DNA from 4 places in the Pseudomonas citronellolis genome. Region 3 is predicted to be linked to each of the others. Evidence: riboswitches for the same ligand, from Rfam matches in the RefSeq annotation. Region 3 holds a riboswitch; each other region holds the start of a gene.
What was found. A riboswitch is a leader RNA that binds a small molecule or an ion and turns the genes downstream of it on or off. The one in region 3 is predicted to bind cobalamin.
Positions count from the first base shown of each region.

Region 1: linked by a shared signal. The riboswitch ahead of cobG (precorrin-3B synthase) and the one ahead of cobO (cob(I)yrinic acid a,c-diamide adenosyltransferase) in region 3 are both predicted to bind cobalamin.
Region 2: linked by a shared signal. The riboswitch ahead of PcP3B5_RS25990 (TonB-dependent receptor domain-containing protein) and the one ahead of cobO (cob(I)yrinic acid a,c-diamide adenosyltransferase) in region 3 are both predicted to bind cobalamin.
Region 4: linked by a shared signal. The riboswitch ahead of cobW (cobalamin biosynthesis protein CobW) and the one ahead of cobO (cob(I)yrinic acid a,c-diamide adenosyltransferase) in region 3 are both predicted to bind cobalamin.

Region 1 is NZ_CP014158.1:871,795-878,768, forward strand. Features, by position in the region: gene cobJ (precorrin-3B C(17)-methyltransferase) at 1-152, opposite strand, end outside; gene PcP3B5_RS04015 (precorrin-2 C(20)-methyltransferase) at 152-895, opposite strand; gene PcP3B5_RS04020 (precorrin-8X methylmutase) at 892-1,518, opposite strand; gene cobG (precorrin-3B synthase) at 1,511-2,839, opposite strand; cobalamin riboswitch at 2,931-3,114, opposite strand; gene PcP3B5_RS04030 (bifunctional cobalt-precorrin-7 (C(5))-methyltransferase/cobalt-precorrin-6B (C(15))-methyltransferase) at 3,192-4,394, shown strand; gene PcP3B5_RS04035 (cobalt-precorrin-6A reductase) at 4,391-5,119, shown strand; gene PcP3B5_RS04040 (glutathione S-transferase family protein) at 5,374-5,997, shown strand; gene PcP3B5_RS04045 (vWA domain-containing protein) at 6,005-6,688, opposite strand; gene PcP3B5_RS04050 (magnesium chelatase ATPase subunit I) at 6,670-6,974, opposite strand, start outside.
Region 2 is NZ_CP014158.1:5,932,626-5,939,599, reverse strand. Features, by position in the region: gene PcP3B5_RS26005 (nitroreductase family protein) at 1-518, shown strand, start outside; gene tesB (acyl-CoA thioesterase II) at 515-1,384, shown strand; gene PcP3B5_RS25995 (HAD family hydrolase) at 1,381-1,980, shown strand; gene PcP3B5_RS25990 (TonB-dependent receptor domain-containing protein) at 2,749-4,614, opposite strand; cobalamin riboswitch at 4,701-4,900, opposite strand; gene eutS (ethanolamine utilization microcompartment protein EutS) at 5,211-5,546, shown strand; gene PcP3B5_RS25980 (EutP/PduV family microcompartment system protein) at 5,549-6,016, shown strand; gene eutQ (ethanolamine utilization acetate kinase EutQ) at 6,013-6,708, shown strand; gene eutT (ethanolamine utilization cob(I)yrinic acid a,c-diamide adenosyltransferase EutT) at 6,716-6,974, shown strand, end outside.
Region 3 is NZ_CP014158.1:1,659,052-1,666,025, forward strand. Features, by position in the region: gene PcP3B5_RS07555 (MlaE family ABC transporter permease) at 1-688, opposite strand, end outside; gene PcP3B5_RS07560 (FUSC family protein) at 820-2,859, shown strand; cobalamin riboswitch at 2,882-3,102, shown strand; gene cobO (cob(I)yrinic acid a,c-diamide adenosyltransferase) at 3,330-3,941, shown strand; gene PcP3B5_RS07570 (cobyrinic acid a,c-diamide synthase CobB) at 3,941-5,236, shown strand; gene bluB (5,6-dimethylbenzimidazole synthase) at 5,233-5,883, shown strand; gene cbiB (adenosylcobinamide-phosphate synthase CbiB) at 5,880-6,917, shown strand; gene cobD (threonine-phosphate decarboxylase CobD) at 6,910-6,974, shown strand, end outside.
Region 4 is NZ_CP014158.1:884,594-891,567, reverse strand. Features, by position in the region: gene ccoG (cytochrome c oxidase accessory protein CcoG) at 1-1,334, shown strand, start outside; gene mapR (GntR family transcriptional regulator MpaR) at 1,410-2,819, shown strand; gene PcP3B5_RS32305 (hypothetical protein) at 2,915-3,037, shown strand; gene cobM (precorrin-4 C(11)-methyltransferase) at 3,498-4,247, opposite strand; gene PcP3B5_RS04070 (cobalamin biosynthesis protein) at 4,294-4,698, opposite strand; cobalamin riboswitch at 4,798-4,988, shown strand; gene cobW (cobalamin biosynthesis protein CobW) at 5,081-6,133, shown strand; gene cobN (cobaltochelatase subunit CobN) at 6,329-6,974, shown strand, end outside.

The DNA.
Region 1 (6,974 bases), 790 kb from region 3:
AGGGTGTCGCCGAAGTCCTGGTAGCTTTCCTCGGCGCCGTCGACGCGGCCCTGCAGGCCGTGGATGCGCGCCTGTGGATAAAGCGCCTGCAGGCGCCGGGCGGTGGCCAGGGCGCTGGCGCCGAGAATGACGATGGCGGGGGAGGCGTTCATCAACCGCGCCACCTCTGCCCGGGGATCACCACCATGGAGAAGTAGGGCGAGGCCATCGGGTCCACCTCGTCCAGCGGCACGATGCGCTGCTCGCGCATGGTTGCCCGTTCCACGTAGTGCGCGCCGCCGTCGCGGCCCAGTTCACGGAGCACGCGGCGGACCTTGTCGAAGTTGCGCCCGAGCTTCATCACCACCGCCGCGTCGGCGGCCGCCAGGCGCTGCTTCAGTTCGTCTTCCGGCAGCACGCCGGAGAGCACCGACAGGCTCTGGTTGCGGTACACCAGCGGCACGCCGAGCACCGCCGCGCTGCCCAGCATGGAGCACACGCCGGGCACCACTTCGGCCGGGTAGCGCTCGGCCAGGCGGTCGTGCAGGTACATGTAGGAGCCATAGAAGAACGGATCGCCCTCGCAGATCACCGCGACGTCGCGGCCGGCTTCCAGGTGGCCGGCGACCTGCTCGGCGGCGGTGTCGTAGAAGTCGCTGATGACGCCCTCGTAGGTCAGCGGCGGCTCCAGCTTCTCGGTGGTCACCGGGTACACCAGGGGCAGGCGCTGCTGGCTGTCGCCCAGGTGCTGCTCGATGATGCCGAAGGCGTTGCCGCCGTGGCCGGCGCGGTGCTTGGCCTTGGCCACGAAGTAGGCGACCACGGGCGCGGCTTGCAGCAGGCGCAGGGCCTTGAGGGTGATCAGCTCGGGGTCGCCGGGGCCGACGCCCAGGCCGAGCAGGCGGCCGGTCATCATTCCACCTCCGTGGCCAGGGCGTTCACCGCGGCGGCGGCCATGGCGCTGCCGCCGCGGCGGCCGCGGACGATGACGTAGGGCACGCCGCGGCTGTCGGCGGCGAGCAGGTCCTTGGATTCGGCGGCGCCGACGAAGCCCACCGGGAAGCCGAGGATCAGCGCCGGCTTCGGCGCGCCGGCGTCGAGCATTTCCAGCAGGTAGAACAGCGCGGTGGGGGCATTGCCGATCACCACCACGCTGCCTTCCAGGTGTTCGCGCCAGTGCTCCAGGGCTACCGCCGAGCGGGTGTTGCCCAGCTCGCGGGCCAGGGCCGGGACGTCCGCTTCGTTGAGCGTGCAGATCACCTCGTTGGCCGCCGGCAGGCGCGCGCGGGTGACGCCCTCGGCGACCATGCGCGCGTCGCAGAGGATCGGTGCGCCCGCCGCCAGGGCCGCGCGGCCGATGGCGCCGGCGCCGGGGGAGAAGCGCAGGTCCTGCACCACGTCGACCATGCCGCAGGCGTGGATCACCCGCACGGCGAGCTTTTCCAGGTCGGCGGGAATGGCCGAGAGGTCGGCCTCGGCGCGGATGGTGGCGAAGGACTGGCGGTAGATCGCCTGGCCGTCGCGGATGTAGTCAAGCATCGGGTAGGGCTCCGGGATCGCGCAGCCGGTCGGCCGCGGCGTCGAGGGTCAGGTCGCGCGCCAGCGGCTGGCCGAAGCCGGCGTGGCCGGGGGCGCGGCGGTAGAGGTCGTAGCGGCCGTCGGCGACGGCCAGCAGGGTCAGCGGCGCCACGTGGGCGGCGGCGCAGGAGCGCGGGCAGCCGCACAGGTGCACGCCGGCGGGCAGCGGCGCGCGCAGGCGTTCGGCCAGGCGCAGGGCGTCGGCCTTGGTGTCGGCCAGGCCGCGGGCGCAGCCGGCCGAGCCGCTGCAGGCCACCAGCCGGGACAGCGGCTGTGCGGCCGAGATGATCAGGCCCTGGCTGTCGAGTGCGGCGAGCACGGCGCTGGCGCGCGCAGCCGGCACGTTGGGCAGCAGCAGGCCCTGCCAGGGCGTCAGGCGCAGGCTGCCGTCGCCTTCGCGTTCGGCGAGATCGGCCAGTTCGCGCAGCAGCCCGCTGTGCAGGCGGCCGAGGACGAAGCCTGCGCCGACGCTGCACAGGCCGCCCTGGCGCTGCGGGCGGATGCCCAGGTGGGCGAAGGGCTCGACGGCGGCGCGGCGCCAGTCGGCCACGTCCTGTTGCAGCGGCAGATCGAGGCGCGCCAGCAGGTCTTGCGCGGGCACCTTCGCCAGCAACTGGCGCATGCGCGAGACGCCTTCTCCGGCCAGGTCGAGGAACAGGTTCAGCAGCGCCTCGACCAGGGCCGGCAGCTGTTCGCTGGCGACGGCGGCGAGCGCGGGTCTGTCCTGCGCGCGCAGCGGCGGGCAGCCGGCCAGGCCGAAGGCGAAGCGCCCGGCGTCCATGGCCGACAGCCAGATGTCGTGGGGGTGTTCGAGCATCGCCAGGGATTCGCCGCCATCCAGTTGCAGGGCGAACTTGGGCGACAGGCCGTGGAAGCGTGGCTCGTCCTGCAGCAGGTCGAGCAGCGTGGCGGCCAGCGGCGCGACATCCAGGGCCTGGGCCGGGTCGAGGCCGGCGGCGGGGCTGAGCAGCAGGTTGCGCACGTCGTCGGCGGCGGCCACCCGCGGGCCCAGCCCGGCCCGCAGCAGCTCGGCGGACAGCGCCGCGCCGGCGCCTTCGTGCACGCCGCGGATCTGCAGGTTGGCGCGGTTGGTCGCCTCCAGCACGCCGTCGGCATGGCGTTCGGCGGCGCGGGCGATGGCCCTGGCGCCGCTGGCGTCGAGGCGCCCGCCGGGCAGCTTGATGCGGCAGATGCCGCCATCGCCGGAAGCGACCACGCGCAGCAGCCCCGGGCAGGGCGACGGGCGGATTTCGACAGGGGGAACAGGCGGCAGATTCGGCACAGGGTCACCATGGCTGGGTCGCGGTGACCTTGCGGATCGCCCCTGATTGGGAGGATCTACAACATCGATACACCCCGCTCGATGCTTGCACACGCGACTGGTCCCGTCGGCAGGTCTCCTGGCTGGCAGGTCTTTGCCCGACGCGGCCTTCCCGGTTTCCCAGTGGCCAATGACGCGTGGACTCGCTGCTTACAGTTGCGGGGGCAGCCGCGCTTGGATGGCTCCTGCGCGTTCCCTCTTCGGCCCTGATGGGCACCGACGAAGGCTGTATTATGCCCGCTTTGCCCGACCCCTTGAAAACCCTGCCCGTCGAAACGCCGGCGGCGCAGTGTCGCAACGCAGAGGAACCCCCATGACGCCCTGGCTGACCATCGTCGGCATCGGCGAGGACGGCTATGCCGGCCTCGGCAAGACCGCCCGCCGCGCCCTGCTGGCGGCCAGCGATGTGTTCGGCGGCGAGCGCCAGCTGGCCCTGCTGCCGCCGTGCATCGGCGCGCAGCGCAGGCGCTGGCCGAGCCCCTTCGACATGGCGCCGTTGCTGGCGCGGCGCGGCACCCCCACCTGCGTGCTGGCCAGCGGCGACCCGCTGTTCTTCGGCGTGGGCGCGAGCCTCGCGCGGCAACTGCCGGCGGCGGAAATGCGCGTGCTGCCGGCGCCGTCCTCGGTGAGCCTGGCGGCGGCGCGGCTGGGCTGGGCGCTGCAGGACGTGGAGCTGCTGTCGCTGGTGGGCCGCCCGCTGGCGGCGCTGAACGCGCGCCTGCATCCGGGGCGCCGCCTGCTGGTGCTGTGCGCCGATGGCCGCAGCCCCGCAGCGGTGGCCGCGCTGTTGCGTGAACGCGGCTTCGCGCCGAGCCGGCTGAGCGTGCTGGAACACCTGGGCGGCGAGCGCGAGCGGCGCATCGACGGCCTGGCTGCCGACTGGTCGCTGGACGAGGCCGCTGCGCTCAACGTTCTGGCCATCGACTGCGTGGCCGGCGCCGATGCCCGGCGCCTGGCGCTGACCCCCGGCCTGCCCGACGACGCCTACCGCCACGACGGCCAGCTGACCAAGCGCGACGTGCGCGCGGTGACCCTCGCGCGCCTGGCCCCGGAGCCGGGCGAACTGCTCTGGGACGTCGGCGCCGGCTGCGGCTCCATCGGCATCGAGTGGATGCGCGCGCACCCCAGTTGCCGGGCCTTCGCCATCGAGGCCGAGGAAAGCCGTCTCGGGCACATCGCCCACAACCGCGACGCCCTCGGCGTGCCCAGCCTGCAACTGGTGGCCGGGCGCGCACCGGAAGCCCTGGAGGGCCTGGAGGCGCCGGACGCCATCTTCATCGGCGGCGGCGTCACCGTGCCGGGCGTGCTGGAGTATTGCTGGGATTGCCTCAAGCCCGGCGGCCGGCTGCTGGCCAACGCGGTGACCCTGCAGAGCGAGGCGGCCCTGGTCGGCTGGCGCGAACGCCACGGCGGCGAGCTGGTGCGCCTGCAGGTGGCCCAGGCGCAGCCCCTGGGCGGTTTCGACACTTGGCGCGCGGCCCTGCCGATCACCCTGCTGGCGGTGCGCAAGCCGTGAACGGCAAACGCATCCTGCTGCTGGGCGGCATCGGCGAGGCCCTGGCCATCGCCCGCCGCCTCGGTCCCGGTCACCTGTACAGCCTGGCCGGCCTGGGCAAGGTGCCGGACGACCTGGCCTGCCAGGTGCGTGTCGGCGGCTATGGTGGGGCAGAGGGCCTGGCGGATTTCATCGCCGGGCAGGGCTACGATCTGCTGCTCGACGCCACCCATCCCTATGCCGCGCAGATCAGCCGCAACGCCGCCCGCGCCGCGCAGCTGGCCGGCGTGTCCTGCTGGGCCCTACGCCGCCCCGGCTGGCAGCCCGGGCCCGGTGACGACTGGCGCGAGGTAGCAGGCTGGGCGCAGCTGATCGCCGCCCTGGCGCCGTTCCGCCGGCCGCTGTTCACCCTGGGGCGCGAGCCGCTGGAGCACCTCGGCGAAATTCCCGAACATCAGTTCTGGACCGTGCGCTGTTTGCAGAGCCTGCCCGGAACCGAACGCGCCGAGGTGCTGGGCGCGCGCGGGCCCTTCAGCCTGGAGGGCGAGCGCGAGCTGTTCGCGCGCCTGGGCACCGACGTGCTGGTGAGCAAGAACAGCGGCAGCCAGGCCACCGAGCCGAAGCTGCAGGTGGCGCGCGAGCGGGGCGTGCCGGTGCTGATCCTGGCGCGGCCGGAATTGCCCGAGGTGGATCGGCGGTTCGACAGCGTCGAGGCGTTGTGGATGGCGTTGGAGCCGCTTCTGTAGGGCCGGGTTCGCGAGCAAGAACTAGGCGTCCCCTCGCTCCTACGAAGAGCGTGTGTGCGCCGCCTATGGGAGCAACTGTCTTGCCCATCGCGCCGGGGCGCTTTCGTAGGATGGGTTGAGCATGCGAAACCCATGCTGCCATGGTGATGGGTATCGCTTCGCTCAACCCATCCTACGGGGGTGGAGGGTGCAGGGCTTGCTCGCGAACCGCCCGCCGACGCTCTAAGCTGCCCTTTTCGGCAAGGAGCCGGCAGATGCTGCGGATTCTCGGCAAGGCCTCATCGATCAACGTGCGCAAGGTGCTGTGGACCTGCGCCGAGCTGCAGCTTCCCTACGCCAGGGAAGACTGGGGCAGCGGTTTCCGCGCCACCGACCCGGAGGAATTCCTCGCGCTCAATCCCAATGCGCTGGTGCCGGTGCTGGTGGACGGCGATTTCGTGCTCTGGGAGAGCAATGCCATTTGCAGTTACCTCGCCAGCCAGTACCCGCGCGACGAGCTGCTGCCGTCCGCGCCTCGCGAACGGGCGCTGGTGGAGCAGTGGATGGGCTGGCAGGCCACCGAGCTGAACAACGCCTGGCGCTACGTGTTCATGGCGCGGGTGCGCAACAGCCCGGCTCATGCCGATGCCGCGGCCATCGCGGCGAGCGAGCGGGAATGGGGCCGGCTGATGGCGCTGCTCGACCGCCAGCTGGAGCGCACCGGCGCCCATGTCGCCGGCGAGCGTTTCAGCCTGGCCGACGTCGCCATCGGCCTGTCGGTGCAGCGCTGGTTCATGACGCCGATGCAGCGCCCCGAACTGCCTGCCGTGGCCGCCTATTACCAGCGGCTGGGCCAGCGTCCGGGGTTCTGCGAGCACGGTTGCAACGGCCTGCCCTGAGCCTGCTTCAGCGCAGGGGCAGGTCGCCGATGGCGCGGTATTCGGCGCCGAGGTTCGCGGCCAACTGGCGGGCGCGGCCCAGGCGCACGGGGCCGCTCTCGATGTCCACCAGCAGGCTGGCGCAGGGCAGCGGCGCCAGGGGCGGGCAGTCGCTCAGGCGGCCGTCGGTGACGATCAGCAGGCGCTGGCGTTCGCCGGGCTTGTGGCGCTGGCGCTGCTGCAGCCAGTCGGCGGCCTGGGCCAGCGCCTCGGGCAGCGGCGTGCCGCCGCCGGCGCCCAGTTCATGCAGCCAGTCGCGCAGCTGCGCCGAAGCCTTCTGCCCCTGCCACAGCCAGCGCGGCTGCCGCCCCGCGGCGTGCAGCACGGCCAGGCGCGCGCGTTGCCGGTAGGCCTGCTCGAAGACTTCCGCCAGCAGGCCCTTGGCCAGGCCCAGGGCGCCGTGCCGGCGGGTGCTGGCCGAGGCGTCGACGATCACCAGCCAGAGTTCGCGGGGCTTGGCGCTGCGGGCGCGCAGCACCAGGTCGTCACGTCTCTTCGGGCGCCCGCGCAGGAGGGTGGCCGGCCAGTCGATGCGCGACTGCGCGCCGTGCCGGCGGGCGCCGCTGCGGCCGCCGGCGAGTTGGCCGGGTGTGGGGCTGGCATCCGCGCCTGGGGCCGGGCGCGGGCGGATGCTCAGGGCTTTTTTGGCCAGCCCGGCAGTTCGCGGGCGGCGCCGGCGGGCACGGCGCGGGGCGGCAGTTCGCCCCACTGGCCTTCGTTTTGCGCGCCTTGTTCGGGCTGGTTGGCGACCGGGGCCTGGGGTGCCTGCGACTGTGCTGGCGGTGGCGGCGCATGGCGGCGGCGGTGGGCGAGGGCGAAGGGCTCCAGGGCGTCGATATCCTCCGTCGCGATGCGCTCGGCGCCGCGCCAGGCGGCATGGGCGCGGGCGCCGCGCAGCCAGACCAGGTCGGCGCGCAGGCCGTCCACCCCGGCGGCGT
Region 2 (6,974 bases), 2.7 Mb from region 3:
ACCGCGTCCAGGGCCTTGCCCCGGGGCTCTACTGGCTGGGCCGCAGCGGCCGCGCGCCGGGCGGATTGCGCGGGGACTTCCAGTGGCGCCGGGCGGACGCCGAGCTGCCGCTGTACCTGTTGCTGGAAGGCGACGCCCGCCAGCTCTCGGCCTTCCTCTCCTGCGGCCAGGACATCGCCAGCGACGGCTGCGTGGCCTTCGCCATGCTCGCCGACCTGGACGCCGCCCTGGCCGAAGGCCCCTGGACCTACCCGCGACTGTACTGGGAGGCCGGGCAGATCGGCCAGCTGCTCTACCTGGAGGCCGAGGCCGCCGGGCTCTCGGGCACCGGTATCGGCTGCTACTTCGACGAGGCGCTGCGGGAATTGCTCGGCGAAGGCCCGGACCGCCCGGTCAGCCTCTATCATTTCACCATCGGCCGCGCGGTATGGGACACTCGCCTGAGCAGTTCGCCCGCGTACCCCCAGCCGCGCCGCCCGCATCCCATTCGCAGTACCGATTCCGAGGAAACGTCATGACCCAGATCCTGGACAACCTGGTGGCTTTGCTGAGCCTGGAACCCATCGAGGAAAACCTGTTCCGGGGCATCAGCCAGGACCTCGGCTTCCGCCAGCTGTACGGCGGCCAGGTGCTCGGCCAGGCGCTGTCGGCGGCCAGCCAGACGGTGGAGCCGGCGCGCCACGTGCACTCCATGCACGGCTACTTCCTGCGCCCGGGCGACGCCAGCATGCCGGTGGTCTACCAGGTCGACCGCGTGCGCGACGGCGGCACCTTCAGCACCCGCCGCGTCACGGCGATCCAGAAGGGCCAGCCGATCTTCGCCCTGAGCACCTCCTTCCAGTACGACGAGGAGGGCTTCCAGCACCAGATCCCGATGCCCGACGTGGTCGGCCCGGAGAACCTGCCGACGGACCTGGAGCTCAAGCAGCGCAGCATCGCCCAGTTCCCCGAGCGCATCCGCGACAAGCTGCTGTACCCCAAGCCCATCGAGATCCGCCCGGTCACCCAGAACGACCCCTACGACCCGCAGGTCGGCGAGCCGATCAAGTACCTCTGGCTGCGCGCCGACGGCAAGCTGCCGGACGTGCCGGCGCTGCACAAGTACATTCTCGCCTACGCCTCGGACTTCGGCTTCCTCACCACCTCGCTGCTGCCCCACGGCCGCTCGGTGTGGCAGAAGGACATGCAAGTGGCCACCATCGACCACTCCGTGTGGTTCCACCGCGACCTGCGCGCGGACGAGTGGCTGCTGTACGCCATCGACAGCCCCTGGGCCGGCAACGGCCGTGGCTTCGTGCGCGGCAGCATCTTCAACCGCGACGGCCAACTGGTGGCCTCGTCGACCCAGGAAGGCCTGATCCGCCGCCGCGAGGACTGGGCATGAAACCGGGCCTGATCCGTCACTGGGTGTTCGACATGGACGGCACCCTGACCCTGGCGGTGCACGACTTCCCGGCGATCAAGCGGGCCCTGGGCATTCCCCAGGAAGACGACATCCTCACCCACCTGGCGGCGCTGCCCGCGGCCGAGGCGGCGGCCAAGCACGCCTGGCTGCTGGAGCACGAACGCGAGCTGGCGCTGGCCTCCACCGCCGCGCCCGGCGCGGTGGACCTGGTGCGCGCGCTGCACGAGGCCGGCTACCGCCTCGGCATCCTCACCCGCAACGCCCACGAGCTGGCGCTGGTGACCCTGCAGGCCATCGGCCTGGGCGACTGCTTCGCCACTGGCGACATCCTCGGCCGCGGCGAAGCCCGGCCCAAGCCCAACCCCGACGGCCTGCTGCACCTGGCCGAGCGCTGGGGCGTGCAGCCCAGGGAGATGCTGATGGTCGGCGACTACCGCTTCGATCTGGAATGCGGCCGCGCGGCGGGCAGCTACACGGCGCTGGTCAACCTGGCGGAAAACCCCTGGCCGGAACTGAGCGACTGGCACGCCGTGGATTGCGCAGCCCTGGGACGCCTGGCCGGGGTGTTGGCGTAGGGCGAATAACGCTCCGCGTTATCCGCCGTTTAACGGCGATCCCCGGCGGCGCCGAGGTTGGCCTGGGCGCCGTCCGCCTTGCCGGCGGAATCGCGGATGAATCCGCTCCTACATTGGAATGGCGCCGGTGGTTCCGGCTATCGCGGACAAGGTCCGCTCGAAGTGCGGAGAAACGCCGTCGTAGGATGGGTCGAGCGAAGCGATACCCATCACCACGGCAGCATGGGTTTCGCAGGCTCAACCCATCCTACGAAGCGCGCCTCGGCGCAAGTTGTCCCAACGGGGACATGCCGTGCAGCATGGCGAATGCGTAGGGCGAATAACGCTCCGCGTTATCCGCCGTTTAACGGCGATCCCCGGCGGCGCCAAGGTTGGCCTGGGCGCCTCCGCCCTGCCGGCGGAATCGCGGATGAATCCGCTCCTACGGGTGAGAATGCCATGCCTCACGGCAACCTGTAGGAGCGGGCCCTGCCCGCGAAATCGCGCGCAGGGCGCGCTCCTACATTGGAATGGCGTGGGTGGGGTTGCGTAGGATTCATCCGCGAAACGCGCCGGTGGTTCCGGCTATCGTGGACCAGGTCCGTTCGAAGTGCGGAGAAACGCCGTCGTAGGATGGGTTGAGCGAAGCGATACCCATCACCACGGCAGCATGGGTTTCGCAGGCTCAACCCATCCTACGAAGAGCGCCTCGGCGCGGTCAGCAAGACAGTTGCCCCTACTGGGCCGTGACGAGGTGCTCTTCGTAGGAGCGGGCCCTGCCCGCGATGGCTACAACTCCGGCGTCCAGGTCAGCGCCAGCAGCGCGGTGCGGCCGGCTTCCTTGTAGTGCAGGGTTTCGCTGGGGAAGCCCATGGGATCGGTCGGGCGCTGGTAGCTGGCGCGGGCGTAGTCGCGGTCCAGCAGGTTCTGCAGCTTCAGGTCCCAGCGCAGGGTTTCGCTGAACTGCCAACTGCCGCGCACATCGAGCACGCCGTAGCCGCCCAGGCGGTCCTGGTTGGCCGCGTCGGCGTAGCTGTTGCTCAGCGCGCGCCAGGTGCCGCCGACGCCGAAGGCGCCGAACTGGCGGTCCAGGTCCAGGCTCAGGGTGCGCCGGGCGCGGCGCGGCAGGGTGTGGCCGGTGTCGCGGTCGCGCGGGTCGAGGATGCTCAGGCCGAGGTTGGCCTGCCAGCCGAGGACCTCACGGGCCAGGCTGGCCTCGAAGCCGTCGATGCGCGCCTTGGCGATGTTCTGCGGCATGTTGCTGGCGCTGTCCCAGGCGATCAGGTCGTCCACCTCGGTACGGTACAGCGCGGCCTCCAGGTGCGTGCCGGCGAAGTCGCCGCGCCATTGCAGCTCGTAGGTCTTCGAGGTCTCGGCCTTCAGGTCCGGGTTGCTGGCGCCGGGGTAGTAGAGGTCGCTGAAGGTCGGCGCGCGGAAGCCCTCGCCGTAGCTGGCGACCCAGCTCTGGCTGGCGCCCACCGGCAGGGTGAAGGCGGCGTTCCAGCTGTTCTGCGAGCCGTAGCGCTCGTTGTCGTCGTGGCGCAGGCCCAGCTCGGTGGAGAAGGCCTCGCCCTTGAAGCTGTGCTGGGCGAAGAAGGCGTGGTTGGTGCGGCTGTCCTCGGCGAAGGCGGTGCTGCCCTCGACCTTGTCCTCGTACCAGTCCGCGCCCAGGGCTAGTTGGTTGCGGGTATCCAGCTGCAGGCGGTTGAGCCAGCTGGCCGAATGCCGGGTGGTTTCCAGGGTGCCGTTGTTCCATACCTCGGCGGCGCCGACGGCCTTGTTGCGGTCGAAGCTGCGGCCCAGCTCCACGCGGCTGTTCCACATCGAGGTCAGTTGGCCTTCGAGGTAGCCGCTGTAGCTGCTGACGCGGAACTCGTCGTGGGGCTCGGCGGGGGCGTAGCTGTAGGCGTCGTCGTATTCGCTGTCGCCGCGCTGGTCGTTGAGGCTGAAGCCGGCCTTCCAGTCGTCGTTCAGGCGGTGGTCCAGGTTCAGGTGCACGGCCTTGTTGCGCTGGCCGTCGTGGTCGCTGTCGGCGCCGACGTTGTCGCGGGTGTAGTCGTAGCCGCGGCTCTCGTCGAGGCTGGCGCCGAGGTCGAAGCGGGTGCGCTCGTCGCCGCCGGCGAGCGAGGCGCTGCGCTGGAAGGTGCCGTTGCTGCCGGCGGCCAGGCGCACTTGCGGGTGCAGGCCGGCTTCGCCGCGGCGGGTGAAGATCTGGATCACCCCGCCGATGGCGTCGGCGCCGTACAGCGCCGAGCGCGGGCCGCGGGTCACTTCCACGCGCTCGATGTTGTCGATGCTCAGGTAGTCCAGGCGGGCGATGCCGCTGCTGGCCGAGGCGATGCGCTGGCCGTCCACCAGCACCAGGGTCTGGCCGGGGTTGGTGCCGCGCAGGAAGTAGCTGGTCAGGCCGCCGGCGTTGCTCAGCTGCACGCCGGGCACGCGCTGCAGCAGCTCGGGCACGCTGCGCGCCTGCAGGCGCTCGATATCGTCGTGGGTGAAGACGGTGTTGGCCGCGGTGGCCTGGCCGCGGGGTTCGGCCTGGCGCGCCGAGGTGATGACCATCGACGGCAGTTGGTAAGCCTGTTCGGCATCGTCGCCGGCGAAGGCCGCCGCGGGCAGCACGGCGACGGCCAGGGCAAGACGGGAAAGTTTCATCGCTGGGGTTCCTCAAAAGTGGACTTTCGAGGAGGGCTGGCAAGGGCGGGAGTGGCCGCGCTTGAAGGTGCGGCCCTCCGCAACACCTGTCATGCGTGTCGAGGGCGGTCTCCGGGCTGCCGACTCGCACGCTCCCGGCCTTCCCATGCGTGGCGCACAGTGGCGGATTGGAGCGCGGCAGGCACGGGGCCTGCGGTCGGTTACCGTTGCGGGGGCAGCGCAGGCCTTTCACCTGCTTCCCGTTACCTCGAACGAAAACGTGCGCACCTTACGAACAACGCGGCGGCCGGGCAAGTCGGGCCGATGCGGAACCTGTCCGTCAGACGTCCCTTTCCTCTGCGGTCCGTCACGTCCATGGCGGCGCCCCGCCTGCGCCCGGGCGCTTCCCGGCGGCTGCGACAAAGTCACTCAGCACGCTGCGAACCGCGGCCGGAAAGCTCCGGCCAGCAGCCGCCAATGCGGCGCCGCGCGGGCGTTCCAGCCGGTTTTTGTAGGAGTTTTCTGGTCTTTCGGGGCGGCGGAAAACTTTGCCGGATTTTGATAGGGCCGCCGTCCGGGCACTTGTTAGCTTCCTAAGCAGTAGAGGAGGGGAGCACGTGTCCAAAGAGCGCATCATCCAGGAATTCGTCCCGGGCAAGCAGGTGACCCTGGCGCACCTGATCGCGCATCCCCAGGAGGAGCTGTCGAGCAAGATCGGCGTCCCTGGGGCGCAGGCCATCGGCATCATGACCCTCACCCCGGGCGAGACCGCGATGATTGCCGGCGACTTCGCCACCAAGGCCGCCGACGTGCGCATCGGCTTCCTCGACCGCTTCAGCGGCGCGCTGGTGCTGCACGGCAGCGTCGGCGCGGTGGAGGAGGCGCTGGCGCAGACCTGCGCCGCCCTCGGCCGGCTGCTGGACTACAGCGTCTGCCCGGTGACCAGGAGCTGACCATGGACGCGCCGCGTTATGCCCTGATCGGTGGCGTTGGAGCCGGCAAGACCACCCTGTTCAATGCCCTGTGCGGCAACCCCGAAGCGGCGCGCAAGACCCAGGCGCTGGACTACGGCCCCGGCGGCGCGCTGGACACCCCCGGCGAGTTCGTCAGCCACCCGCGCCTGTACCGCGCGCTGATCACCAGCACCGACGACGTCGACACCCTGGTCTACGTGCACCCCGCCGATGCGACGGAGTGCCGGCTGCCGCCCGGGCTGCTGGACATCCACGCCGGCAAGCGGCTGATCGGGGTGATCAGCAAGTGCGACCTGCCCGGCGTCGACCTGCCCGCCATCGAGCGCCTGCTGCGCGCCCACGGCATCGACGGCGCGATCGTCCACACCGCCAGCGACGACCCCGCCAGCATCGAGCGCCTGCGCGCGCTGTTGAACGCACGGAATCCGATCGAGGACCTGTTGAGATGAAGAAGCTGATTACCGCCAACGACATCCGTGAAGCCATCGCCGCCGGGCAGAGTTCCCTGGCCGTGGAGCTGCCGCGCTGCATCGTCACCCCCGAGGCGCGTACGGTCGCCGAGCAGGCTGGCCTGGCGCTGGTCGAGCGGGTGGCCGGCGAGCCGGCGGCGGCCGCGAGTGAACCGGCCGCGGCCGGGCCGAGCGAGGACGAGTTGACGCGGATTCGCGCCGAGGTGCTGGCGCGGCTGCCCGCCGAAGTGGATGCGCAACTGGTCGACCAACTGGTGCGCAAGGCCGCGCAACAGGGCGGCGCCAGCGTGGCCCGGGCGGCCTTCGAGGCGCGCACCGGCGCCGGCGGGATCAAGCTGGTGAAGGGCGGCAGCGTGCGCTTCGGCCGCCTGGAAGGCGTGCCGGGCGAATACCAGATCGGCATCACCGACGTGGTCGGCGCCGAGGACGGCAGCAGCATGGGCGCCGGCTTCATGCAGTGGGAAAACGCCTTCTTCCCCTGGACGCTGAACTACGACGAAGTGGACCTGGTGCTGGAGGGCGAGCTGCACATCCGCCAGAACGGCGAGACCCTGGTGGGCCAGCCCGGCGACCTGCTGTTCATTCCCAAGGGCAGCGCCATCGAGTTCGGCACCCCCAGCCGGGTGCGCTTCCTCTACGTGGCCTGGCCGGCCAACTGGCAGGAACAGTGAGGCGGCCATGAGCACTTTCATCACCGAAAGCTGGCTGCGCGAGCGCCACGGCCTGAGCGAAGGCACCGAGCTGCGGCTGCCCGCCGACGCGCGGTTGACCCCCGCCGCCCGCGCGCTGATCGACGAGCGCCACCTGTCGCTGAAGTTCCATGACGAACAGGGCCGCCTGTACCGGGCGACCGAAGAGCCGGACGCGGACGGCGCGCCGTGCCTGCAGGCGGTGCACGGGCTGACCGGCAGCGCCCGGCGCGTCGCCGCGACCTGCC
Region 3 (6,974 bases):
CGAGGAGGATGGCGGTGAGCAGCACGCCGAACTCGCGCAGGAACGAGAAGCCCACCAGGTCGACGGTGTAGATGGCCGCGCCGAACTTGTTCAGCACGGTGGCGCCGAGGAAGGCCACCACGGCGCCGACCATGAAGGTCAGCAGGGCCACGATGGGCACGGCGTCCAGGCCGGTCTGCTCCATGTGCGCGGCCAGCGAGGTGGGCCGCCAGCGCCGTGGGTTCAGGGCGCAGCGCGCCAGGCTTTCGAGGGTCAGGCCGATGAAGCCGAGCACGCCCACCAGGTCCTTCCAGAAGACCTCCATGGCGCGGCCGATGCGTTCCAGCAGGTCGACCAGGGCGTTGCCTGGCGGCGGCTTCTTCTCGTGCAGGCGGCACTGGGTGATGGAGCTGCCCACCGCGCGCAGCAGGTCGCGGCGCTCCCTGGGCACCTCGGCGGCGATCTCGTCCAGGCGCTGCAGGCCGCTGGCGCCGATCAGGTCGGCGAGCAGGCTGGCGCCGGCGGTGTCGAGGGCGCCGAGCCGGCTGAAGTCGAAGCCCCCGGCGTGGGTCCGCTGGCCGTCGAGGGCGCCGACCTGGCGCTGCAGGTCGGCGAAATGGGCGAGCGTCCAGTCGCCGCTGACTTGCAGCAGGGGCGGGGAGGCGGAGGTGTCCAGGCGCAGCTGGCCGGCTTGAGCGGTTTCGGTCATCCCACGGAGTCTAGCGGAGTTGTGTGACGAGACCATCCGTCGCCTTCCACTCAGGGCGGTTACAGGATGTTTCTTGACATTGTTAGCAAGCTATTTAATAGTTCGGTCAACGATTTTGCCGGTATGTCTGCATGCCTGCCTTCCTCTCGCTGTTCACCGAGTTCTTTCGCGCCGTGCTGCGCCCGCGTCGCACGGACCTGCAGTTCGCCAGCAAGTCGCTGATGGCCGGCATTCTCGCGCTCTACCTGGCGTTCCGCTTTGAGTTGCAGCAACCGCAGTGGGCGCTGGTCACGGTATTCGTGGTCAGCCAGCCGCTGAGCGGCATGGTGCTGGCCAAGAGCGTGTTCCGCCTGCTCGGCACCTGCATCGGGGCCGTGGTTTCGGTGGCGCTGATCGCCCAGTTCGGCCAGGCGCCGCTGCCATTCCTGCTGGCCATGGCCGCCTGGCTGGCGTTCTGCACCGCCGGCGCTTCGCTGCTGCAGAACTTCTCTTCCTACGGTTTCGTGCTCGCCGGCTATACCACGGCGATCATCGCGCTGCCTTCCAGCGCCGCGCCCATGACGGTGTTCGACCAGGCCGTGGCGCGCTGCTCGGAGATCGGCCTGGGCATCCTCTGCGCATCGCTGGTGAGCATCGTGCTCTGGCCGCGGCGCGTGCAGCAGCAACTGGCGGAGCAGGGCAGGGGCGCCTGGGAAACCGGCCTGCAGGCGGCCGCTGCCGAACTGACCGGCGCCGACGAGCGCGGCCCGCTGATCCGCGCCATGGGCCGCATCGTGGCGGTGGACGCGCAGCGCGAACACGCCTGGTTCGAGGGCGAGAGCGGCCGGCGCCGGGCCCAGGCGCTGCGGGTGCTGAACGCCGACCTGCTGGGCCTGCTGCGTGCGGCGCGCAAGGTGGCGCGGGAATGGCGGCTGCTGGACCAGGCCGCGGCGGCCGCGCTGGAGCCCTGGCGGCGCGAGGTCATGGTGCTGCTGGAGAAGGCTGAGTACCGCGCCTTCGAGGACTGCCGCGAACGCCTCGGCGCCGCCGCGCGGGAACGCGACAACGCCCAGCAACGCCTGTGCCTGGAATGCCTGGCGCGCACCCTGGAGATGGCCGGCGAGGCCCAGCGCAGCATGCAGGCGCTGGTCTACGGCGAGGCGCCGCGCAACGCGCCGGGGGTGATCGTCTGGCACCGCGACATCGAACGCGGTCTGCTCTACGGCCTGCGCAGCGCCCTGGCGTTCCTCTGCGTGTCGGCCTTCTGGCTGGCCACGGCCTGGCCCAGCGGCCTGGGCGCGGTGTCCATCACCGGCGTGGTGCTGAGCCTGTTCGCCAGCCGCGACAACCCGGCCGGCGCCGGGCTGAACTTCCTGCGCGGCATCGTCCTGTCGGTACCTTTTGCCGGCGTCGCAGGCCTGGTGATACTGCCGTTGTGCGATGGCTTCCCGGCGTTGGCGCTGGTGCTGGGCGTGCCGCTGTTCATCGCCGCGCTGTGCATGACGCGGCCGCCGATCGCCGCCATCGCCTCGTCCTTCTGCATCTTCTATGTGAAGAACATCGGGCCGAGCAACGCGATGAGCTACGACCTCGGCCACTTCCTCAATTCGGCGCTGGCCACCGTGATCGGCGTGGCCTTCGCCGTGCTGGTGTTCAACCTGGTGCGCCTGGCGCCCGGGCAGCGCCATTACCGCCGCGTGCTGGCGGCCATCCTCGCCGACCTCGCGCGGCTCACCCGCGGTCCGTTGCCGCCGCTGGAGGTCTGGTTCGACGGCCGCAGCGCCGACCGCCTGCTGCGCCTGGCGCAGTTCTACAAGAACCTGCCGGCCGAGCGCCGCGCGCGCTGGCGCGGCGGCCTGCTGGCGCTGGACCTGGGCGACGAGCTGCTGTTCCTGCGCGCGCGCCTGACCGCTGCCCGCGGCCCCGTGCGCCGGGCCCGCGACGCCTACCTGCTGTGTTTGCACGACCTGCTGCTCGCCGGCGGCCCGCGCGCCGGCCGCGAGCAGGCCCTGCAGGCGGCCAGCGTGGCGCTGTTCAAGGCCCTGGAAAACGACCACCGGCTGCCGGCCGAGGACCGCGAACTGGCTCGCGCCACCCTGGTCCAGCTGCAGTTCATCTGGCTGCGCTGGTGCCGCCAGGACCCGGCCGCCGCGCCCGCGCAGCAGGCGCGACCCATCGCCGCCTCCGATTGACCGGCCACCCCGCCTGCCTCTAAGCTGCGCGCCTGCTACAGGTGCCCTCGGCCATGGCCGAAGGTGAAACAGGGAAGCCGGTGCAACCGAGCCAATTCGGTCATTCCGGCGCTGCCCCCGCAACGGTAGGCGAGTCACGCGGACGCAACAGCCACTGTGCCAACGGCATGGGAAGGCGCAGCCGCAGAGGTCCGGTGACCTTCACTCGCGAGCCCGGAGACCGGCCCGTAGCGACGACGACGCGCAGGAAGCCGTCGGGCGCTGCCCAGGCCGCGCTCCGATCGCCCCGCGTCATCCCGGTTTACTAGCCGCGCGGGTGAGAGCGGTGGAGCGATCAGGCAGATGAGCATTCTCCTTCCAGCCACGGCCCCGCGCCGCGCGGCTACTTTCCGTCGTCCCTCCCGCACGCCCCTTCAGCCCCGGTGCCTTGGCATCGCGAGCACGGCCGCCTTCGGCCAGGAGACCCAACGATGAGCGAATCCCCGGAAAAGGACGAGCGCCACCGCGCGCGCATGCAGCGCAAGAAGGACGTGATCGACGAGAAGATCGCCCAGGCCCGGGACGAGCGCGGCGTGCTGCTGGTGCTCACCGGCAACGGCAAGGGCAAGAGCAGCTCGGCCTTCGGCATGCTCGCCCGCGCCCTCGGCCACGGCATGCAGGCCGGCGTGGTGCAGTTCATCAAGGGCGCCGCGAGCACCGGCGAGGAAGCCTTCTTCCGCCGCTTCCCCGAGCAGGTGCGCTACCACGTGATGGGCGAGGGCTTCACCTGGGAGACCCAGGACCGCCGGCGCGACATCGAGAAAGCCCGGCAGGCCTGGGACGTGGCCCGCGAGCTGCTGGCCGACCCGGCCGTCGGCCTGGTGCTGCTGGACGAGCTGAACATCGCCCTCAAGCACGGCTACCTGGAGCTGGACGCCGTGCTGGCCGACATCGCCGCGCGCCCGGCGCACCAGCATGTGGTGGTCACCGGCCGCGCCGCCCAGCAGGGCATGATCGACGCCGCCGACACCGTCACCGAGATGGGCCTGGTCAAGCACGCCTTCAAGGCCGGCATCAAGGCGCAGAAAGGAGTGGAGTTCTGATGCCCCAGGCGCGCCAGTGCCCGGCGCTGCTGATCGCCGCTCCCGCCTCGGGGCAGGGCAAGACTACCGTCACCGCCGCCCTGGCCCGCCTGCACGCGCGCCAGGGGCGCCGGGTGCGGGTGTTCAAGGTCGGCCCGGACTTCCTCGACCCGATGATCCTCGCCCGCGCCAGCGGCGCGCCCGTGCACCAGCTCGACCTGTGGATGGTCGGCGAGGCGCAGAGCCGCCGGCTGCTCTGGGAAGCGGCAGGGGAGGCCGAGCTGATTCTCATCGAAGGGGTGATGGGCCTGTTCGACGGCACGCCCTCGGCGGCCGACCTGGCGCGCACCTTCGATGTGCCGGTGCTCGGCGTGATCAACGGCCAGGCCATGGCGCAGACCTTCGGCGCCCTGGCCGTGGGCCTGGCCACCTACCAGCCGGGCCTGCCGTTCTCCGGCGTGCTCGGCAACCGCGTCGGCAGCCAGCGTCACAGCGACCTGCTGCGCGACAGCCTGCCGGAGTGGATCCGCTGGTACGGCGCGTTGCCGCGCAGCGCCGACCTGGAGCTGCCCAGCCGCCACCTGGGCCTGGTGCAGGCCGAGGAACTGGCCGACCTGGACGCGCGCCTGGACGCCGCCGCCGACGCCCTGGCCGCCAGCAGCGCGGTGGACCTGCCGCCGCCGGTGAGCTTCGCGGCGCCCACCGAGCACGAACTGCAAGCGTCCCTGGCCGGCGTGCGCATCGGCGTGGCGCGGGATGCCGCCTTCGCCTTCCTCTACCAGGCCAACCTCGACCTGCTGCGCGAGCTGGGCGCCGAGCTGAAGTTCTTCTCGCCGCTCACCGACGAATACTTGCCGGAGGTGGATAGCCTCTATCTACCCGGCGGCTATCCGGAACTGCACCTGGCGCAGCTGGAGAACAACCGCGCCATGGCCGAGGCCATCCGCGCCCACCATGCCGCCGGCAAGCCGCTGCTGGCCGAGTGCGGCGGCATGCTCTACCTGCTCGATGGCCTGACCGACGCCGAGGGCCGCAGCGGTCGGCTGCTCGGCCTGCTGCCCGGCCGCGCCACCCTGCAGAAGCGCCTTGCCGCCCTGGCCCTGCAGGAGGTGGAACTGCCGGAAGGCCCGCTGCGCGGCCACACCTTCCACCATTCGCTGCTGGACAGCCAACTGGAGCCGGCCCTGCGCGGCACCTGCCCGAACGCCAAGCCGGTGGCCGAGGCGGTGTTCCGCCTGGGCCGCCTGACCGCGTCCTATATCCACTTCTACCTGCCGTCGAACCCGGCGGCCGCCGCCGCGATCTTCCGCCCATGAACGAGCACGCCTACAGCCCCGAGGAACGCGCGGCCATCTACCGCGCCATCGCCGAGCGCCGCGACATGCGCCACTTCAGCGGCGGCGAGGTGGCCCCGGCGCTGCTGGCGCGGCTGCTGGAAGCGGCGCACCAGGCCCCCAGCGTCGGCCTGATGCAGCCCTGGCGCTTCATCCGCATCACCCGCCCGGCACTGCGCGAGGCCATCCACGGCCTGGTGGAGGCGGAGCGGGTGAAGACCGCCGAGGCCCTGGGCGAGCGCTCTGAGGAATTCATGCGGCTGAAGGTCGAGGGCATCCGCGACTGCGCCGAGCTGCTGGTGGCGGCCCTGGCGGACGGCCGCGAGGCCCACGTCTTCGGCCGCCGCACCCTGCCGCAGATGGACCTGGCCTCGCTGGCCTGCGCCATCCAGAACCTCTGGCTGGCGGCCCGCGCCGAAGGCCTGGGGCTGGGCTGGGTGTCGCTGTTCGATCCCGCCGCCCTGGGCGAACTGCTCAGCCTGCCGGCGGGCAGCGAGGCGGTGGCGGTGCTCTGCCTGGGCCCGGTGGCGGAGTTCTACCCGGCGCCCATGTTGGCCCTGGAAGGCTGGCGCCAGCCGCGCCCGCTGAACGAACTGCTTTACGAAAATCACTGGGGAGAACGCCCATGAGTCTGGCCCTGCTGAGCGTTGCCGGCGTGGCCCTGGACGGCCTGCTGGGCGAGCCGAAGCGCTGGCACCCGCTGGTGGCCTTCGGCCGCCTGGCTGACCGCCTGGAGCGCCGCTTCAATCGCGCCCGAGTGCCATTGTCGACGGTTAGCACGGATAGCCCCCTCTCCCTTCAGGGGGGGCCGCCTTCCGGAGAGGGCCGGGGAGAGGGCGCTCTTCTTCCAACCTCCCCAACCTCCGATAACCACACCCCCGGCCTAGGCTGGCGCAGCCACGGCGTCACCGCCTGGGCCCTGGCCGTGCTGCCGCTGACCTTCCTCACCTGGCTGCTGACCCTGGTCCCGCACCTCGGCTGGCTGGTCTCCGCCATCGCCCTCTACGCCGCCATCGGCCTGCGCAGCCTGGGCGAGCACGCCGAACCCGTGGCCCTGGCCCTGCGCGACGGCGACCTGCCCGAGGCGCGCAAGCGTGTGGGCTACATGGTCAGCCGCGAGACCGCCGAACTGGACGACAGCGCGGTGGCCAAGGCCGCCACCGAATCGGTGCTGGAGAACGGCAGCGACGCGGTGTTCGCCGCGCTCTTCTGGTTCGCCGTGGCCGGCGCGCCGGGCGTGGTGCTGTACCGCCTGAGCAACACCCTGGACGCCATGTGGGGCTACCGCAACCCGCGCTTCGAACGCTTCGGCTGGGCCGCGGCGAAGATCGACGACGCCCTCAACTACATCCCCGCGCGCCTGGTCGCGCTGACCTACGCGCTGCTCGGCAACACCCGCCTGGCCCTGCGCAGCTGGCGCCGCCAGGCGCCGCAATGGGACAGCCCCAACGCCGGCCCGGTGATGGCCGCCGGCGCCGGTGCGCTCGGCGTGGCCCTGGGCGGCAACGCCGTCTACCACGGCGAACTGCATGAGCGCCCGCAACTGGGCGAAGGCCCGGCGCCAGGCGCCCGCGACATCTGGCGGGCCCTGGCCCTGGTGCGCCAGGGCGTGCTGCTGTGGCTGCTGGCGATCCTCGGCCTGGGGGCGCTGCTGCATGCTTGAGCACGGCGGAAAGCTGCGCGCGGCCGCGCAGCGCTACGGCATCGCGCTGGAGGGCTG
Region 4 (6,974 bases), 770 kb from region 3:
CGGTGACCCCGGCGGTCTACACCAAGCGCTTCAGCGGCCGCTTCCGCGACCTGCGGCGGCTCGGCGGGGCGCTGCTGTTCCTGCTGTTCTTCGGCACCCTGTGGCTGCAGTGGGACGGCCGCCAGGCGGTGCTCTGGGACCTGCCCGAGCGCAAGTTCTACATCTTCGGTGCGACCTTCTGGCCGCAGGACCTGATCCTGCTCTCGGCGCTGCTGATCATCGCCGCCTTCGGCCTGTTCTTCATCACCGTGCTGGCCGGCCGCGTGTGGTGCGGCTACACCTGCCCGCAGAGCGTGTGGACCTGGATCTTCATGTGGGCCGAGCAGGTCACCGAGGGCGACCGCAACCAGCGCATGAAGCTGGACAAGGCCCCGCCCAGCGCCGCCAAGTACCTGCGCAAGGGCGCCAAGCACGGGCTCTGGCTGCTGGTCAGCCTGGCCACGGCGCTGACCTTCGTCGGCTACTTCACCCCGGTGCGCCCGCTGGTGGCGGACCTCTTCACCCTGAAGCTGGACCTGGAAAGCGCCTTCTGGGTGGCCTTCTTCGCCGCCGCCACCTACGCCAACGCCGGCTGGCTGCGCGAGCAGGTGTGCATCCACATGTGCCCCTACTCGCGCTTCCAGAGCGTGATGTTCGACAAGGACACCCTGATCATTTCCTACGATGCCGCCCGCGGCGAATCCCGCGGGGCGCGCCGCAAGGACGCCAAGCCCAAGGCCCTCGGCCTGGGCGACTGCATCGACTGCCAGCAGTGCGTGCAGGTCTGCCCCACCGGCATCGACATCCGCGACGGCCTACAGATCGCCTGCATCGGCTGCGCCGCCTGCGTCGACGCCTGCGACTCGGTGATGGACCGCATGGGCTACGCCCGCGGCCTGGTGCGCTACACCTCCGAACGCGCCCTGGAAGGCGGCCGCACCCACCTGCTGCGGCCGCGCCTGGTCGGCTACGCGGCGGTGCTGCTGGCCATGTTCGGCGCCTTCGCCTGGGCCCTGCAGGCGCGCCCGCTGATCGCCCTGGACGTGGCCCGCGACCGCGGCCTGTTCCGCGAGAACGCGGCCGGCGAGATCGAGAACGTCTACAACCTCAAGCTGATCAACAAGACCCAGCAGGCGCAGCGCTACCGCCTGGGCCTGGCCGAGGCCAGCGGCTACCGCCTGCAGGGCGCCCTCGACCAGCGCCTGGAGCCGGGCGAGATCCGCGACTTCGCCGTCTCGGTGGCGCGCCTCGAACTGAGCGGCAGCGGCGGCCCGGTGCCCCTGCACTTCCGCGTGAGCGCGCAGGACGGCGAGCAGGTCGAGGCGGCCAGCACCTTCGTCGCGCCGAGGCGCTGAGCGATGGCCCCGCGGCATGGCGGCGGCGCCGCGCAACGCCTAGAGTGGGAGCTCCCCAACGGCCCCCGGGACAAGATGAAGCGCTACGAGAAATTCGCCGACGAGATCGCCGAACTGATCCGCAACGGGGTGCTCGCCCCCGGGCAGAAGGTGCCCTCGGTACGGCACGCCAGCCGCACCTACGGGGTCAGCGCCTCCACCGTGTTCCAGGCCTACTACCTGCTGGAAGACCGCGGCCTGATCGTGGCCCGCGCGCGCTCCGGCTACTTCGTCCGCGAGCACGTACGCCGCGCCCTGGCCGAACCGGAGATCGCCCGCCACGAGGCGCAGACCACCGAGGTGGACGTCAGCGAGCTGGTGTTCTCGGTGCTCAGCTCGATCAAGGACCCGGACACCGTGCCCTTCGGCTCGGCCTTCCCCGCTCCGGAACTGTTCCCCCTGCCGCGCCTGGCGCGCTCCATGGCCCATGCCGTGCGCGACATGGAGCCGCGCGCCGCGGTGGCCGACATGACCCCGGGCAGCCACGCCCTGCGCCGGCAGATCGCCCTGCGCTACATGGTCAACGGCACGCCGCTGCCGGTGGAGGAACTGGTCGTGACCAACGGCGCGCTGGAGGCGCTGAACCTGTGCCTGCAGGTGGTCACCCAGCCCGGCGACCTGGTGGCCATCGAGGCGCCGGCCTTCTACGCCACCCTGCAGGTGCTGGAGCGGCTCAAGCTCAAGGCCGTGGAAATCCCCGTACACCCGCGCGAGGGCATCGACCTGCAGGTGCTGGCCGACAGCCTGGAGCGCCTGCCGATCAAGGCCTGCTGGTTCATGAGCAACTTCCAGAACCCGCTGGGCGCGAGCATGGGCGAGGACAGCAAGCGCGCCCTCGCCGGCCTGCTGGGCAAGCACCAGGTGCCGCTGATCGAGGACGACGTCTACGCCGAGCTGTACTTCGCCCAGCAGGCGCCCAAGCCGGTGAAGGCCTACGACGCTGAGGGCCTGGTGATGCACTGCGGCAGCTTCTCCAAGAGCCTGGCGCCGGGCTACCGCGTCGGCTGGGTGGCTGGCGGGCGCTTCCACGAGCAGATCGAGCGCCTGAAGCTGATGACCAGCCTGTCGGCCTCGGTGCCGGCCCAGGCGGCCATCGCCGACTACCTGCAGCACGGCGGCTACGACCGCCACCTGCGCAAGCTGCGCCACGCCCTGGAAAGCCAGCAGCACGCCATGCTCGCCGCGGTGTCCCGGCACTTCCCCGAAGCGACGCGGGTGACCCGCCCCAGCGGCGGCTACTTCCTCTGGCTGGAACTGCCCGAACGCATCGACGCGCTGAAGCTGTTCCAGCTCGCCCACGCCCAGGGCATCAGCATCGCCCCCGGGCCGATCTTCTCCGCCACCCGCGCCTTCCGCCACTGCCTGCGGCTGAACTACGGCCACCCCTGGACGCCGCGCAGCGAAAAGGCCATGGAGACCCTGGGGCGGATCATCCAGTCGCTGTAGCGCTGCTCCGTACATTCGGACAGGATCTGTATCTGTGCGACAGATTGCCGCAGGCATAGGCTGTCAGACCAGACCCCGGACGAAGGACAGCGACCATGGACGCGGAAACCCTGACGATCCTGCTGACAGTGGGCACCGCCCTGGGCCTGCACCTGGGCGTGCGCTGGTACATCCGCCACGGCCTGCCCGGACGTGGGCCGGATGATTGGATGGCGTAGGCATCATCGCGGATGAATCCGCTCCTACGGGATGAGCGAGCATGGCTCTTCGTAGGATGGTGTTGAGCGAAGCGATACCCATCAGCGCAACCGCATGGGTTTCGCAAGCTCAACCCATCCTACGAAGAGCGCCTCGGAGCAGACAGTTGCTCCTGCAAGGTGCGGAGAAACGCCATCGCCACGGCGGGGGGCTGTGGGGCCGGGTTTAAGAGCGCCCTCTCCCTAACCCTCTCCCTGAAGGGAGAGGGGACCGTTGGGCAGAGTTGGATGTGCTGCAGTTAGCCGGCTGTCTCGGCGGTTTCCGGCTGAAACCACTCCTCCTCTCGGCACGGACAAGCCCCCTCTCCCTTCAGGGAGAGGGCTGGGGAGAGGGAAAGGCGCCACACCCAGCACCAGAGCATCCGGTTGGCACCATTCGCGAGCAAGCTCGCTCCTACAAACAAGCCCCAGCCATCTGCCATCAATCCGGCCGATACAGATGTGCATGCCCCGCGCTATACAACGACGACTCGCCGCCCCCCTCCGCCGCCAGCACCCGCCCGACCAGAATCAGCGCAGTCCGCTTGAAGCCCTTGGCCCGGGCCTTGGGCAGGATGTCTCCGAGGGTGCCGCTGACCTGGTCCTGATCCGGCCAACTGGCGCGGTGGATCACCGCGATCGGGCAGTCCGCGCCGTAGTGCGGCAACAGCTCCGCGACGATCTTCTCCAGCTGGCCCACGCCCAGGTGGATGGCCATGCTCGCCCGGTGCCGCGCCAGGTCGCCCAGGGATTCCCCCTCGGGCATCTTCGTGCGGCTGGCGTAGCGGGTGAGAATCAGCGTCTGCGACACCTCCGGCAGCGTCAGCTCGCAGCCCAGCAGCGCGGCGCAGGCGGCAGTTGCAGTGACGCCGGGGACGATCTCGTAGGGAATGCCGAGCCGGCGCAGGTGCTGGATCTGCTCGCCGATGGCGCCGTACAGCGAAGGGTCGCCGGAATGCACGCGGGCCACGTCCTGGCCTTTCGTGTGGGCCTCGGCCAGCAGCGCGACTATCTGCTCCAGATGCAACTCGGCGGTGTTCACCACCACCTCGGCGCCGTGCCCTTCGAGCACCGCCTCGGGCACCAGCGAGCCGGCGTAGAGGATCACCGGGCAGCTGCGCAGCAGACGCTGGCCCTTGACCGTGATGAGCTCGGGATCGCCGGGGCCGGCGCCGATGAAATAGACCGTCATGGGCGTTTCGCTTCGGATCGGGAAAGGCGCAGTCTACCCCAGCCCGCTATCCCATCAGAGCCGGCGCCATGGCCAGCGCGCAGGTGGCGTTGGCGCTGCGCCGCTTGGGCACCACCAGCCGCGCCGGGCCCTCGGCCAGCGCTTCGGCCAATGCCAGGGCAGCAGCCTCAGCCACGCCAGCGCTGCCGGTGACCTGGCGAGCCCGCTCGGAAGTGGAAGTCAGCCGCTGCTCATATGGCGCCAGGCGCTGCGCATCCAGCAGTTCCAGGGGTAGGCGCAGTTGCCGCGACAGGTCGCGCAGGCCGCCTTCCAGGGCCTTGGCCTCGCTGCTGGCCAAGGCGCTCAGCGCCGCCTCGTCGAGGCCGGCCTCGCGCAGGCAGGCGCGCAGCAGGGCGAGCAGTTCGTCGGCGCCGCAGCCACGGCGGCACCCCAGTCCGGCAACCAGTATCACGCGGGCGATCCTTCCACGGGCAATCGCCGGGCAGCACAGCACGGCCCAGGCAGAGCGTCAACCGGCCCGGCGGCGATTGACCGCCCGCCGGGCACTGCGTAGCCTTTGCCGCTTCGAGGTTCTCCGGCCCGGCGCCGGAGCTAAGAGGGAACGTGGTCAAGGCCACGGCTGCCCCCGCAACTGTGAACGATCCAAACCCCTTCGAATGCCACTGCCCACGGGCGGGAAGGCGAAGGCCAGGCGCAAGCCGGATCGTGAGCCAGGAGACCTGCCTCGAACCAGCATTACCACAACCGGGCGGGGTGATCCGGTGGCGGCTTCCGACGCGCGGAACCTCCGTGCGCGCGCCTCTGCCTCCCGCCATCGCAGCGCAGAGGCGACCATGCAAACCCTGGCCAAGCTCCCCGTCACCATCGTCACCGGCTTCCTAGGCGCCGGGAAGACCACCCTGCTCCGGCACATGCTCGACAACGCCGAAGGTCGCCGCATCGCGGTGATCGTCAACGAGTTCGGCGAACTGGGCATCGACGGCGAAATCCTCAAGCAATGCTCCATCGGCTGCAGCGAAGAAGAAGCCGTGGGCCGCGTCTTCGAACTGGCCAACGGCTGCCTGTGCTGCACCGTGCAGGAAGAATTCTTCCCGGTAATGCGCGAACTGGTGGCGCGTCGCGGCGAGCTGGACCAGATCCTCATCGAGACCTCCGGCCTGGCCCTGCCCAAGCCCCTGGTGCAGGCCTTCCAGTGGCCGGAAATCCGCAATGCCTGCACGGTCGACGCGGTGATCACCGTGGTCGACAGCCCGGCAGTGGCCGCCGGCACCTTCGCCGCGCATCCCGAGCAGGTGGACGAGCAGCGCAGGCAGGACCCGAACCTGGACCACGAATCGCCGCTGCACGAGCTGTTCGAAGACCAGTTGGCCAGCGCCGACCTGGTGGTGCTGAACAAGGCCGACCTGCTCGATGCCGACGCCCTCGCGCAAGTGCGCGCGCACGTATCCGAAGAACTGCCGCCGGCGGTGAAGATCGTCGAAGCCAGCGCCGGCCAGCTGCCGCTGTCGGTGCTGCTGGGGCTCAACGCCGAGGCCGAGCTGCACATCGACAGCCGCCCCACCCACCACGACCACGAAGGCCATGGGGACCACGACCACGACGAGTTCGACTCCTTCCACGTCGACCTCCCGGAAGTGCAGGAACAGGCCCTGCTCGCCGCCCTCGGCCAACTGGTGGAGCGCCACGCGGTGCTGCGCGTCAAGGGCTTCGCGGCCATCCCCGGCAAGCCCATGCGCCTGCTGGTGCAAGGCGTGGGCAAGCGCTTCGACAAGCACTTCGACCGCCAGTGGCTGAGCGACGAAACCCGCGCCACCCGCCTGGTGGTGATCGGCCAGGAGCTGGACCAGGCCGCCATCGCCAACGAGTTGCGCACCGCGCTGGCGTGAATACCCTCACCCCCAACCCCTCTCCCGGAGGGAGAGGGGGGCTGATCCGGCGCTTCGCCGATATGCCAGCGCACGAGCACGGGCCATGCCCATCGGTAAGCACAATGTCCGCGCGCACACCGAACCGGCCCCCTCTCCCTTCAGGGAGAGGGCTGGGGAGAGGGCGCTCCTGACCGAGCGAAAGAGGTCCCCCGCATGCACCTGCTGCGCACCCAACCCGGCGGCTTCGTCCCCGACGACGGCATCGCCCACCTGGCCCAGACGCCCGCCGAGCTGGTCATCCTCTGCAGCGGCGACTCGCACCTGGCGCTGCTCGCCGAGGCCGCCCGCGCACTGCCCGACGACTACCCGAGCCTGCGCCTGGCCAACCCCATGCAGTTGCAGAACCACGCCTCGGTGGACCTCTACGTCGACGAGGTGCTGCGGCACGCCAAGGTCATCCTGATCTCGGTGCACGGCGGCGTCGGCTACTGGCGCTACGGCATCGAGCAACTGGTGGCCCTGGCCGGGCGCGGCGCCACGCTGATCCTGGTGCCCGGCGACGACAAGCCCGACCCCGAACTCAGCGCGCTGTGCAGCGTGCCCCCCGAGGAGGCCGAACGCCTCTGGCAGTACCTGCGCCAGGGCGGCCTGGACAACGCCCGGCAGTTCTTCGCCAACCTGGCCAGCCAGTACCTGGACCGCGCCTATCCCTGGAACGAACCGCGCGCCCTGCCCCGCGTCGCCCTGCACCATCCCGGCCACGCTGAAGCCACCCTCACCCACTGGCAGGCCGAGTGGAACCCCGGCTGGCCGGTGGCGGCGCTGCTGTTCTACCGCACCCACCTGCAAGCGGCGAACA